4 regions of the Clostridium nitrophenolicum genome follow, and region 3 is predicted to be linked to each of the others. Evidence: riboswitches for the same ligand, from Rfam matches in the RefSeq annotation. Region 3 holds a riboswitch; each other region holds the start of a gene.
The links. A riboswitch is a leader RNA that binds a small molecule or an ion and turns the genes downstream of it on or off. The one in region 3 is predicted to bind cyclic di-GMP.
Positions count from the first base shown of each region.

Region 1: it holds a riboswitch for cyclic di-GMP, as region 3 does, so the genes downstream of both, ACZ5N4_RS15540 (hypothetical protein) here and ACZ5N4_RS06555 (hypothetical protein) in region 3, are expected to answer to the same signal.
Region 2: it holds a riboswitch for cyclic di-GMP, as region 3 does, so the genes downstream of both, ACZ5N4_RS05325 (transglutaminase-like domain-containing protein) here and ACZ5N4_RS06555 (hypothetical protein) in region 3, are expected to answer to the same signal.
Region 4: it holds a riboswitch for cyclic di-GMP, as region 3 does, so the genes downstream of both, ACZ5N4_RS09330 (methyl-accepting chemotaxis protein) here and ACZ5N4_RS06555 (hypothetical protein) in region 3, are expected to answer to the same signal.

Region 1 covers NZ_AP042469.1:3,264,481-3,267,679, reverse strand. The annotation lists gene ACZ5N4_RS15555 (ABC transporter permease) at 1-422, shown strand, start outside; gene ACZ5N4_RS15550 (ABC transporter permease) at 432-1,196, shown strand; partial or broken gene ACZ5N4_RS15545 (GntR family transcriptional regulator) at 1,331-1,534, shown strand; cyclic di-GMP riboswitch class I at 1,707-1,793, shown strand; gene ACZ5N4_RS15540 (hypothetical protein) at 1,918-2,229, shown strand; gene ACZ5N4_RS15535 (RNA polymerase sigma factor) at 2,361-2,831, shown strand; gene ACZ5N4_RS15530 (helix-turn-helix domain-containing protein) at 2,828-3,055, shown strand.
Region 2 covers NZ_AP042469.1:1,165,193-1,168,391, reverse strand. The annotation lists gene ACZ5N4_RS05330 (YitT family protein) at 102-983, shown strand; gene ACZ5N4_RS05325 (transglutaminase-like domain-containing protein) at 1,087-1,881, opposite strand; cyclic di-GMP riboswitch class I at 1,895-1,988, opposite strand; gene ACZ5N4_RS05320 (class D sortase) at 2,078-2,668, opposite strand; gene ACZ5N4_RS05315 (MucBP domain-containing protein) at 2,813-3,199, opposite strand, start outside.
Region 3 covers NZ_AP042469.1:1,414,951-1,418,149, reverse strand. The annotation lists gene ACZ5N4_RS06560 (aldehyde dehydrogenase family protein) at 1-1,107, shown strand, start outside; cyclic di-GMP riboswitch class I at 1,178-1,265, shown strand; gene ACZ5N4_RS06555 (hypothetical protein) at 1,239-1,688, shown strand; gene ACZ5N4_RS06550 (YwqG family protein) at 1,819-2,556, opposite strand; gene ACZ5N4_RS06545 (4Fe-4S binding protein) at 2,916-3,199, opposite strand, start outside.
Region 4 covers NZ_AP042469.1:2,008,176-2,011,374, reverse strand. The annotation lists gene ACZ5N4_RS09335 (lantibiotic protection ABC transporter ATP-binding protein) at 1-102, opposite strand, end outside; gene ACZ5N4_RS09330 (methyl-accepting chemotaxis protein) at 366-2,069, opposite strand; cyclic di-GMP riboswitch class II at 2,179-2,261, opposite strand; gene ACZ5N4_RS09325 (amino acid permease) at 2,468-3,199, opposite strand, start outside.

The sequences.
Region 1 (3,199 bases), 1.8 Mb from region 3:
GAGCTACAATCATCGGCGGACTAGTTGTGGGTGCTGTGGAAGGAGTTGCTTTTAAATTAGGACTAAGTGCCATCCTTGGCATTATGCTGTTTGTTTCAGTCCTTCCCGTGGTTATTCTCATTGTCTATTTCAACAAAAGCTATATTTTTTCCATTTTAATTGCCTTTATTTATTCTATCTTAAATTTTGGCATATCACTTAACATGTTAAAATTCGCTTCTAACAATGCTCTTATTACCGTGTTGCCCGCACCAGTCATTATGCGCTGGTGGACATCCTATTGGAGCGGACTTACCGCGGAATATCTTGCAATGAGAAAACCCTATATGCTGTCCACTCCGGTTTGTGCAGGCATACTGTTCTTAATAGCGGTAATATCAGTCCTGCTGATTTCATTCATATTTAAAAAGCAGGAAGATTAGGAGGAAACTATGATTAATATAATTATTACAGAATTTCAAAAGCTTAAGCGCTACAGCATTCTTTGGGTCGGCATTGTAGCCGTGTTGTTTTCAGCACTTTTAGCCGCTTTCCAGCAGAACAGTGGTAATGAAATAATGCAGTATGAAAGTTATACAAACAGCGTCATATGGAATAACTTCAGCATGGCTTTTCCGTTTATGATTGTTCTGATCGGAGGCTATATCATAAACCGTGAGTATGTGGATCATACATTGAAAAATATGTTGACTGTACCGATTCCATTTCGTAAATTATTGGCGGGAAAAGTGATTACAGTTGGGCTTGTTACTGCATTGTACGGTTTTTTTAGCTTTCTATGTACATTTGTCTTAGGTGCGCTGTTCTGCCATGGAGATATGTCTCCGGTTCTTATAATGAAATCGTTCTTTCAACTCATTGGATTAGGACTTTGCTGTTATCTGGCTGTGTTGCCTATCATCATTTTTTTTAGTAGAAAACAAAACGGCTTTCTTGCCGGGACTGGATTAGCATTTGTTTACGGTTTCTGTGGCATTTTTATAGCAGGCAGAGCATTGACTGATTACTATCCTATTACCGCTGGCCTTGGAATTATCAAGTTTACGGGAGACGGTACACTCACGTTTAATCTTTCTGTAGAAATCGGTGTCCTACTCATTATGGTAGCACTATCAATCGTTATGTTGCTTTGTATGAAAGGCTTCGAGGATAAAACTACGGTAGCGAAAAATGCAGGAAAAAAACACAGGAAGTAATCATAAGAAGGATGATATACATTACATGGCTGTACTCCTAATCATAACTTTCACCGAGCGTATGTGTGGGCTGGCGGATCAAGTCATAAATCTGGATACAGGCCAAAGGATGATACAGGAGGACGGACAGTGGAATGAACATCAACAGTGAGATACCCATTTATTTGCAATTACATAATCACTTTCAAAATATGATTTTATCTGGTGAACTGGCACCAGGTATGCCAATTCCTTCAGTACGAAAAATAGCGTCCGAAGTTCACGTAAACGCGAACACAGTACAGCATGCCATGATTTCTTTGGTGCATGAAGGCTTGGTGGAAAGCCACAAAGGAAAAGGTTATTTAGTGATTAAAGATCAACAAAAGATTATGTGCAGACGTCAGGAACTGGTTCGGCTTACAATACAGCGCTTTCTACATGAAATGAAAGCACTTGGATATGACAAAAATCAGATTATCGAGGCGCTATTTCTATATCCTCATCAAGATTTTGAAAATAAAATAGAATTTAGTCAAAGGGCAAACTTGCCGAAAGACAAGGACGCAAAGCCGAGGATCTAAGGTGTCAAAGCACGATGATAGTCTAGCTACTGTAAAGAATTACGTATAAAACCTGCCCTTTACGGCAGGTTTTCCTTTTGCTCATTTAGTGAGAATATATTTAGAAGAAACCTTTATAGACGAAAGTCAAAATGAACTACTCGCCAAATAAAAAAAACATGAGTTTGGCGGGTATTTTTATGCGTGTATATAACTGCCAGCAGTTAAGGGAGGAACCGTTACCTTGCTGTAACGGTTTGGCTTATACAGAGAATAAACAGGGGGTTATCTATTTAGGTTTATGGCAGTTACAAGGGGGCAAGCCCATGAATAGTATGATTGGTCAGTTAAATCCAATTTCTAATAATGTAAAAAAAGTATTCCTTTATTATAGGAAAAAGCAAACATTTATATGTTTTTTAATAATACATAAGAAAAATGAAAAAGGCACACATGCAGATAAAAACAGTCTGTTTGTGTGCCTTTTTTGATTCTCAAAAATATCTCAAAATATTTTCTGAAAAACGCAACAAATATCACCTCTCCGGTGAGAGTCAGTGCGAAAGGGGGCAAGAGAAACCGAAGTTTCTCTCCCTGCTGGCTGGAAAGGGGGTGATATTCTATGAAGCCATCTTCTTTCAATTCCATTCCGGTAAAGGAGCTGACAGAACAGGCCAACCGTGATTTCCAGACAACTATTCAGTACCAATTTGATTGTTTGGCAAGAAAGGTCATGATTCGCACACAAAGTAACTGCCGCCGTTCTTCCGGAAGAAAATTTCGTAAAGAATGCCCGTTTTCCGAACTGCCGAAAAAGGAACTGAACCATCTGCAAACTTTAGATACCTACCATCTGGACGGTAAGTATTATCTGATTCTGAAATTCCATGTGGAGGTCGGGAATGAAGCGGTTGCAAATGCTTTGGACAGCCTACCGGAAGAAAAACGGAACATTCTTCTGATGTTCTACTTTCTAGAAATGTCTGACGCTGAAATAGCATTGGAACTTGGAAAAAACCGTAGCACTATTTACCGCAGCCGTATCAGTGCTTTGGCAACATTAAAAAGGCGATTGGAGGGTGAAGACCTGTGAAGAAACAAAAAAATCTCCTGCCATATACCACAATTAAAGCAGCTACAGAAGGTGACGCTATGGCGATGCAAAAGATTTTGAAACATTACGAGGGTTACATAGCAAAGTTGTCTACAAAGATTCTTTCAGATGAATACGGGAAGAAATACTACGTTGTGGATAAGGACAGGCAGGAACATCTTACAACAGCATTGTTACAAATGATACTGGATTTTGAGATTTAAGGGAAAAGGGCATGTGATTTTCTCATGCGCTCATTTCTTTTAAACTATTGCCAATCTATCAAAGCATACTGTCATACAGTGTGTTTTGACAGGCTGACAAGCCGTTGTTCCTTGAAAACTGAATAAAGCGGAATACATGCGGAG
Region 2 (3,199 bases), 250 kb from region 3:
GGAGGTTAAAGTCCTAAATGGACTTTAACGGGTAATTTTGCGAGTGGGAACGAGCAGGGGTTAATTACCCAGTGTGACCACTGAAAGGAGGAAAGAAATATATGAAAGAAAAAAATAGCAAAAGCATTATAGACTATATTATTGTATATTGCGGATGTATTCTTCAAGCCTTTGCGGTTACATCAATCTTAAAACCAGGTGGACTAGTTGTAGGGGGCTTTACAGGTATTTCACTTATATTAGCTAAAATGATAAATATTAAATATACATTTATTTATTACTCCCTATGTATTTTAGTTTTGACAGCAGCCTGGATTGTTCTAGGCAAAAAAGAAGCTTTAAAGATTATTCTTTTATCTATCACATATCCAATTATATTAATCTTCTTTGATAACCTTAATTTGAACTTTATTGATCTTGCTCCTAGTGATAAATTATTATACTGCATATACTATGGAATTATTGCAGGTGTCGGTATGGGTTTAGTACTAAAAAAAGGCTTTTCACAAGGGAGCTCAGATACTCTTGCTAAAATAATTCATAAGAAGATATTTCCCTATATAAGCATTGGACAAATTCTACTTATTATCGATATATGCGTTCTTGTCTTGTCTGGATTTGTTTTTGGACATACTGCAATATTATATGCTATTATTATGCAGATGATATATACAAAAGCAGTTGATACCATCCTGTTCGGTTTTGGATCATCTTTGGTAAAAATGGTTATCCTTAGTAGTGAAACAGATGAAATTTCTAATTTTATCATGAATACAATTAACCGCGGAGTTAGTATTGGTCAAATTTTAGGTGCTTATTCTAATAAACCTAAAAGAAAAGTTATCTTGATTTGCTCTACCCGAGAGGCAATGGTTGTTAAAAATTATGTTGCAAAAGTAGATAAATCTGCATTTGTCAACCTTGTTCCTGTAATCTATGCATGGGGAAAAGGAAATGGATTTGATGAGTTACAGTTAGATTAAATAAGTAAAACCTGGCTATCATATAGGATGCCAGGTTTTATTTTGAATATGTAAAAAGCATCTAATATTGATGCTTTTTTATTTAATAATTAATTATCAAAAACTAATATTTCTTTGAAACAGAATACTCATCACTATTTTTAATCATTGTATAGTTTAATTTTTTACTATTAAAAATTGAATCATATGTTGTGTCTATAGTAACCCATTTGTTATTTAAATAAACTTCATTCCAAGCATGATAAGCTTTAACATCATTTTTATATCCCTTTACTAATTTTGTTGGGACACCTACACTTCTTAACATAGCTGCAAATAAAGCTGAATAATCATAGCACATTCCTTTTGAAGATTTAAAAATACTTTCTACATCAGGAACATACTCATCATCTATACGACTTATTTTATTATAATCATAACTTATATTCTTTACGACATAATCGTAAATACTCTTAATTTTTTCATCATCAGTTTTTAAATTTTTAGTTAGCTCTTGTGCTTTTTTTACTACATTCATTTCTTGATTCCAGTTTATATTTTCAACTGAATTTAAGTAAATATCATTTTCATTTTTTAAATCTAAATTTATTTTTTCTGATTTAACTACAACGTATTCATTACCATTACTATTTTCTAATAAAGCAACATTATATTCACCATTACCTAACTGAAGTGGAATATTTGTCTGTGGTTTTAAGTTATAGAAATATTTATTGTTCCCTTTTTGAACCATTATTTTTGTCTTAACATCTTTGTTTGCATTATAGTTTACCTTTAAAAGTCCTTTATTTAACTCAGTTTTATCAAATATGCTAGTATCTGAATAAGCTAACACCGGCTTCGTAGATAAAAGCATAAAAATAAATATTACAAAATAGCAAGTAGCTTTTTTTAACATATTCTATTCTCCTTTCGGTAACTGGCTGCCATGATATAAATATAACTTATACCTAAGGCCCTATAGCTTTGCGTCACTACCTTTCGATAGTTTTGCCTTTATCGGTGAAGAATCACTCGATAAAAAATTTTATTTAACTATATTATAATACACACTTAAATCTTTTTCACTATTTTTTTTGCTTTTTTATCTATTTTCATTTAATTTTTCCTTTAATAATAAGACGACCTGTTGGATTAATCATAGGATTACATGTTATCAAAGTAATCTCTCTATCTACTTTATTACTATTTAAGACCCAAGTTTCTTCTGGTTTTACTAAAAATTTTTCATACACAGTATATACATATTCCTGTGATCCATCAAAAATTTTTATTTTATCTCCTATCTCTATCTCTGATAATCTATTGAAATTTCTACCATAAGTATGACTTCTATGTCCTGCTAAAGCATAGTTACCAACTTGACCAGGTTTAACATCAGTATTAACAGATGCTATTGAAACACTTAAGTTTTCTTGTGAAGCCCCTTGTAAAATAGGCTGATATAAATTTATTTTGTCAATTTTAATTGTGCATGTAGAATTATTATTTGATTCCTGCAAATTACTGTTATTAGTTTTCAATTTTGTTTTATCTTCACTATTCTCTATATTATCCTTGTAAATCAAATCTAATTTCTTCATAATTTCTTTTTGTTTATACGTATAATAATATTCTGATAGCTTAGGGTAACAAATTATTACAATTCCTATAAAAATCAATAATGTAGAAATTATTCTCCTCATATAACCTCCTAGTATTGTATAAGTTCAATTTCATCCCCCTAACACAACAGTGACAGTACAAATTATAAGAACTCTAAAAGTCGAATAAAAAGAACCTCTATAATATATTAATATAGAATACATTATAGAGGTCTAATTATTAAATTACACTATTTTTTTGCTTTTTCTTGAATTTATTCTTAATCCAGCAATTAAAAGCAATGTTCCTAAAGCATAATATGGAATAGAACTTCCTTCACCAGTTTTAGGTAATAACGATGCTCCGTCTGCAATTTTATCTTGTGGTACAGCTACTTTTTTTGGAGCATAATAGTATACTACTTCTGTAGTTCCGTCTATATATTTACCTTTTTCATTACTTGGTACTTCAACTAGCTCATATCCATCAATGTCTTTCGCTGTTGTAGAGTATTCTGTTCCTATTAGCTTCTTGTCAGTAATTTGTGACGCAATTTCTTTGTTTGTATCTCTATCTAAATACTTAATTACTAACACGCCTTCTTTAATTTCTGGATTTCCTTCAGGAACTTT
Region 3 (3,199 bases):
TCAGCTGATAGTTTCCTTTTAGCAAAAGAAGCAATGGAGGCTTTTGAATTTACTAAGTATATTGGGAAAGCAAAGGTTGTTCTTGACCCTTTGGGTGTCATTGCTGCGATTACGCCCTGGAACGCAAACAATTCTCAGATAGCTATAAAAGTTGCTACAGCCATATCGGCAGGCTGCACGATAGTTGTGAAGGCCAGTGAATTCTCCTCCATTCAGACTCAAATATTGGCTGAATGCTTCAATGATGCTGGACTGCCTGCCGGTGTAGTTAATATTGTATATGGGTTGGGAACTTCGGTTGGTGCTGAATTATCCCGTAATCCGGATATTGCAATGATCTCATTTACAGGCTCTGTGAATACCGCAAAAGCTATACAGCATAGTGCTGTTGATACAATGAAAAGAGTAGTTCTGGAATTGGGAGGCAAATCAGCAAATATCATTCTCGATGATGCTGACTTGACAAAAGCGATTCCTCGTGCAGTTACGAGTTGTTTTGGAAATCATGGGCAAATGTGTATTGCCGGCAGCAGATTGCTGGTACCAGAACATAGGCTTGATGAAGTGAAAGAACTCATTAAAGTGGCTGTCGAGAATACTAAGGTAGGCTATCCATGGGAAAAGGACACCTTCATTGGTCCAATGATGAATGAAAATCAATACAGACGAGTTCAGCGATATATCAAAATTGGTATAGAGGAAGGTGCGGATCTAGTAATTGGTGGGGAAGGACACCCAAAAGGTTTAGAGAAAGGTTATTTTGTAAAACCAACAGTTTTTGCAAATGTAACCAGAGATATGACGATTGCTAGAGAAGAAATATTTGGACCCGTGCTATCTATTTTAACGTATAGAACAGAGGAAGAAGCGATAGAAATTGCAAACGATACAGAGTATGGCTTAGGGGCATATATAAGTTCCTCTAACATAGAAAAAGCGAACCAAATTGCTTCTCAGCTTGTTGCCGGAACAGTTTACATTAATGATGTTATTCTCGAAATGAGGGCTCCATATGGTGGCTTTAAGCAATCTGGAATCGGCCGAGAGGGTGGCATATATGGCCTCGAAGAATATCTTGAGCCTAAAACCATAATGATTTCTGATTAAGCATTACGTAACTACACTCTGGAAATTGTTTCTCTATTATAGAAGGAATAGATATAATCCATCACATAATAAAATCCAGGAGCAAATCCACCTAAAGGTGGAGACGCAAAGCCATAGGGTCTAAGGCACTTTTGTGCTATGATAGCCTGGCTGCCGGAAATCATGAAAAGGTAGCATCATTTACAGATGTGAGTATTTATGAAAACCATACACAGCCCTATCCGCAAGAGGGTATTGAAAATAATACGGAACAGTCATCAATTATCAACAGGTTTCCAGCCCTGGTGACTGAGTTTAATGATGATAAGCTGACAGGGAGATTTGCGTGGATTGAATCAATTGTTGATCCGGTATTGGTCGCTAAACTAAAAAAGCTCTCATCAGATGACTTGGAACTCCTGACTTTTATGGTGATTGAGGGACACAGTCAGGGAGATTGTAGAATAAAAAAACTGCACACTCTCACCTTAAATGAGAATGTGCAGTTTCTTACATTCCTATATTTATTTGATACTTTTCACACTACATTCTCAAAACGTAGTATATTCCTAATAAATATTTTCGATTCAACTTTTTTATAAATAATTAAACTTTTTTCAAAACGGTTAAACTTTTTTATAAAGCTACATTTATCTTTGAAGAATATAACTCTCTCAAATGTAAATTATAGAACAATATCCTGGAAATCTTCATTTATAGAAATTGGCTTTTTTAACCTGCATCAGCCTTAAGCGAGCTGAAGTCCAAATTCTTAAGGTGTTCACGTTGGATAAATACCATCAATTTATCGCCGTCATGCCAACACCATTCAAGGTTGTCGTCTGAACTAATTGTCAACAGTGAAATCCATTCTGTTCCAGGTGTTGGATCATAAGCTAGTGTACAATGTGATGGGTACCCTAGAAGGTAGTCAGAACTTTTATGTAAAGATTCGCGTATTTCGCTGTAAATGTCATTTTCTTCTTCATCGAAAGGCCAGTTCTTCACTTGGTATTCATCATACGGAATGTCAATCGTTGGGGAAAACTCAATAACAGTTGCCTTACCAACAATAGAATTAGGTGGCATAATAGTCTCTAGGTTTGTAGTCTCTGGAGTAAATATTACGTGAATATATCCTTCATCCCAAGTTTCCAAATAACACTCTCCTTCAGAATCATCTACAACGAAAAGGCTGAGAAGTCCACTTTTTGGAAGACTCGTTTCTGTACTTGTAATTTCTGAAAAATTGATTTGACCAAGAAAACGGTATGGTTTCATATTATATGTAGGCCATTCAGTGCCTACTGGCAAATCAGGTGCGCCTCCAAAGCGACTACAGCCCAAATATGGCTGGCTATTTCCATTTTTTAAAATATCAATTGCTGGACGTATAACTTGTATGAAAAATTCCTTATGTTTTGAAACATCTGACTGTATTACTATCTCTAAAAATTTGTCAATATTCATGATAACCTCCTAAAACTTCTTAGTTTGATTGTACTTTAGAGTGAAGATTGTTATTTTCTTAAATTTGTTCTTTATATCAGACTAGGAATCAGTAAATTCTATGCATCCATGCCAGCCCAATAAAACACCATGCATTACACAACAAGATAGTATCCTACATGTATAACAAAAGCCGCATAGAGTAAGACTTTTAGCTTGTTGTGGATTTAACTGGTGGAGGCAAAGCGTGACCTTTAAAACCCACTACTTAAACTCATTATTTCATTTTCCGTCAACTAGTTGTCTCTTGTACCATCCCTGCATATTTTAAATAGTGTTGCTATTCTTTTATTCAGTAGCAAAGAACTAAGAATAATTAATTATATTTTTGAGAATGGACATACTTTTCTACAAGTGTAACACGAATATATAGTTCCTCCACCAGGTGTTGAGGTACCGCATACTTGTCTACATCTTTTTTGATTTATTGTAATACCATCTAATGCAGATTGAGGGCATGATTTTAGACAAATATTACACCTTTCAATACATAAGTTGTGTGCTAAAGCATCTGAAGTTAATTCTTTATTTGTAATTACTGCTCCAAGATAAAGTCTATTACCATATTTTTGATTTATTAATAAGGTATTTTTACCAATGCAGC
Region 4 (3,199 bases), 590 kb from region 3:
ATAGATTGAATTTCTCCTTACCGACAGTGATATATCCTGTACCACCTTTTGTTTCTTAAATGTTTTACAAAGATTTTTTGTTTCTAAAATTAAATCCTTCATTCTTACCAACCTCCTGTACAATTAAATCATAATAGCTAATTATAAGGATTCTATAAGGAATGAAAAATTGCGGAATCATAATTTCACATTAAATGTAATTTTGAATACATCAAAGAGCCTGCATCTAACTTAGAATACAGGCTCATATAATAAATTCTCTATTATTTTTATTGAAATTGATAGTTCCACATCTATATAACTATCTATTGCTTGTGCTTTAGTTTTTGCATTTAATATAACCTTTGTTAAAGCTATATTACATTTTATTTCACTTCAGAAATTTGAAATTTATCTATATGTTTTATCATATCCTGTGTTATATCAGTCAGCTGCTCAGCTGCACTTGCTATTTCTTGTGAGGAACCACTTATCTCCTGAGTAGAGGATGATATTTCTTCTACAGAAGATGAAATATTCCCCGATGCAGAAGATACAGCTTTAGTATCTTCAATTATCTTTTGTTTTTCTTCATTAATAACAACTATATTATTGTGTATATCATTAATTTTAGGAAAAATCCCTTCTATATAGGTTATAACTGTCTTAAGACTATCTGTAGACTTATCAAGCTTTACCATCTGATCATTAAGCTTATAATTCATATCTTCTGATGTCTCAGTAATCAACTCTCCCTCATTTATAATAACTCCAATTAAAGAATTTATGTTCTGTGATGAATTCTTTGATTGTTCTGCTAACTTTCTTATTTCTTCAGCAACTACTGAGAAGCCTCTTCCTCTTTCTCCAGCTCTTGCAGCCTCAATAGCCGCATTTAGTGCAAGTAAATTCGTTTGTTCTGCAATACTATTTATGATATTAGTTATTTTACTGATTTCATTTAGGTGCATACTAAAGCCTTTTATTTTATCTCTTACATCACCAAAAGATAAATTTACATTCTTAATTGATTGTTCAAAAATTAATAAATCCTTATTGCTATCCTGTGCCTTATTATTTATAATTTGAACTTCAGAATTTAACTTCTCAGCTAATGATGAAATTTGATTAATTTTCCCTCCAAAATTATCCATTGCATTACTTATAGTTGACATTTGTTCCGACTGTACATTTAGATTTCGTGCACCGTCATCAATAGATTCAGCAGCTGTTTCAGAAGCAACTGCTAGTTCTTCTGATGTAGCAGATAGATTTTCTGTCTGCTGTTTTACCCTATTTGAGCTTAACCCTATATCTTCAATAATTTTTTTAATATCCATCCTGACTTTATCAACATATGTCGCTATATCCTCAATTTCATCTCCACTCCTAACGTTTATAGAAGTTGTTAAGTCCCCTTGTGACATTTTATCAAGTCCGTATTTGATCTTTCTTACATTTGATGATATTTTCTTTGATAAGCTAAAAGTCATTAAAGCAGTCAAAATAGACATAATAAAAGCTGTAGCTATAAGACTTATGTACATAATCTTTTTAGTATATGTATGTAAGTGTACATCTATATCCGCTCCCATAATAGCTATAATCTTACCCGAAGAGTTTTTAATAGGTGCATATCCAGACATAAGTATACCATCTTTATCTTCAACAGGATTTTTTGAAGAAGTTATTTTTCCATCAAATGCCTCAGACATTTCTTTTTCAAGGCCGTATTTTTCACCAAGATTGTCACTTTTCTTTACGTTTGCATCCACTAAAGTGTAGGCACTGTTATCTTCTCCTTTACCCATAATATATAAAAATTTTACATCTGCATCATTTTTATATATTATAAGAGATTCCTTTATTTCTTTATATTCTTTACTGTTCATAGATTTATTTTTAATAATCTTGTCTACCTTATCTCCATCAACAGAACTCACTGCTTTACTAGCACAGTTTGCTACATCCTCTTGTATCTTTAAAGACACCTGGCGAAATATAAATAAATTAGCTGCAAACAATATGATCATTGAAAAAATAAATATTAATCCTACTCTTTTTAGTATTTTTAGTCCTAATTTCCCCATACACTTTATATGATGTAGTTAACCACATCATATACTCCCCCTCTCAAATATATATAATTATAAAAAAAGGCCTAAATTATAAACAGACAACATTATAATATCTGTTTAATAAATACAGGCCGGTTGCACCACTAACTCAAAGCTTTCATGGTGCCCATTTATAGAAAGCTCTTCATTGTTTCCATATAATTAAATTATAAGTAATATTAACCATGAATATTTTACCATATACGACTTTTATTTTCAACAATTTTTGCCATTTTGTTTGTATCAAGTTCTAGTGGTCAATTTTATTTTTTAAAATTTTTCCATTAAATTCAGTCAAAAACGGAATGATTATAAGACTAAAAAACTCTCTAGCTAAAGGTTTTATTTGCCTTTAACTAGGGAGTTAATTTCTATGCTACTGTATTTTCAGTTTCTTCTTTATTTGTCTTTTTAGCTATCATCGGTAGTATTAATCCTAGTCCTAATAATACGATTGGAGTTAATACATTAAGTGTTATTTGGAAGTACCATTCACTTGAGTAAGTTTTAACTCCCTTAGGGAACATACCCATTATACAAGCAAAGGCTGTAAATCCAAAGCACCATAATCCTGCTAGGAATCCAAATGTCTTGTTTTTAGTGAACTGATAAGTTGCCTGGAACTTACCTTCTTCAGCTTTCTTTAATGCCATGTAAGCAAAGAATACCCATAAGTATCTTAATGGCATAACTACCGCATTTAATCTTAATAGCCAGTTAAATAATGATGTCATATCACCTATTCCAAGTGCAGGCACTATTATAAGTGTTCCAACTAATATTGCAGTTAACTTATATCCGTTAACTGGTGTACCATTTTCATTAATCTTAGTTAATGACTTTGGTATGAATCTGTTATCAACGTCAGCCAATAAAACTTTTATTGGAGCATCTATTGAGAATGCTAAAGCTGAAATTTGTGCTAGTGTGTTTGCAATTGCATATATTATTAAGAAAAAGTTTCCTAATCCATAGTATTGTCCTAATTTCTGGAATGAATAGTATGCACCATTCATCATTAAGTCTTTTGGAATATTGTTTGGATCAAACATCATTCCCATTGCAAAGGAACCAAGTAATGCTGTTACAGCAACCATTACTGC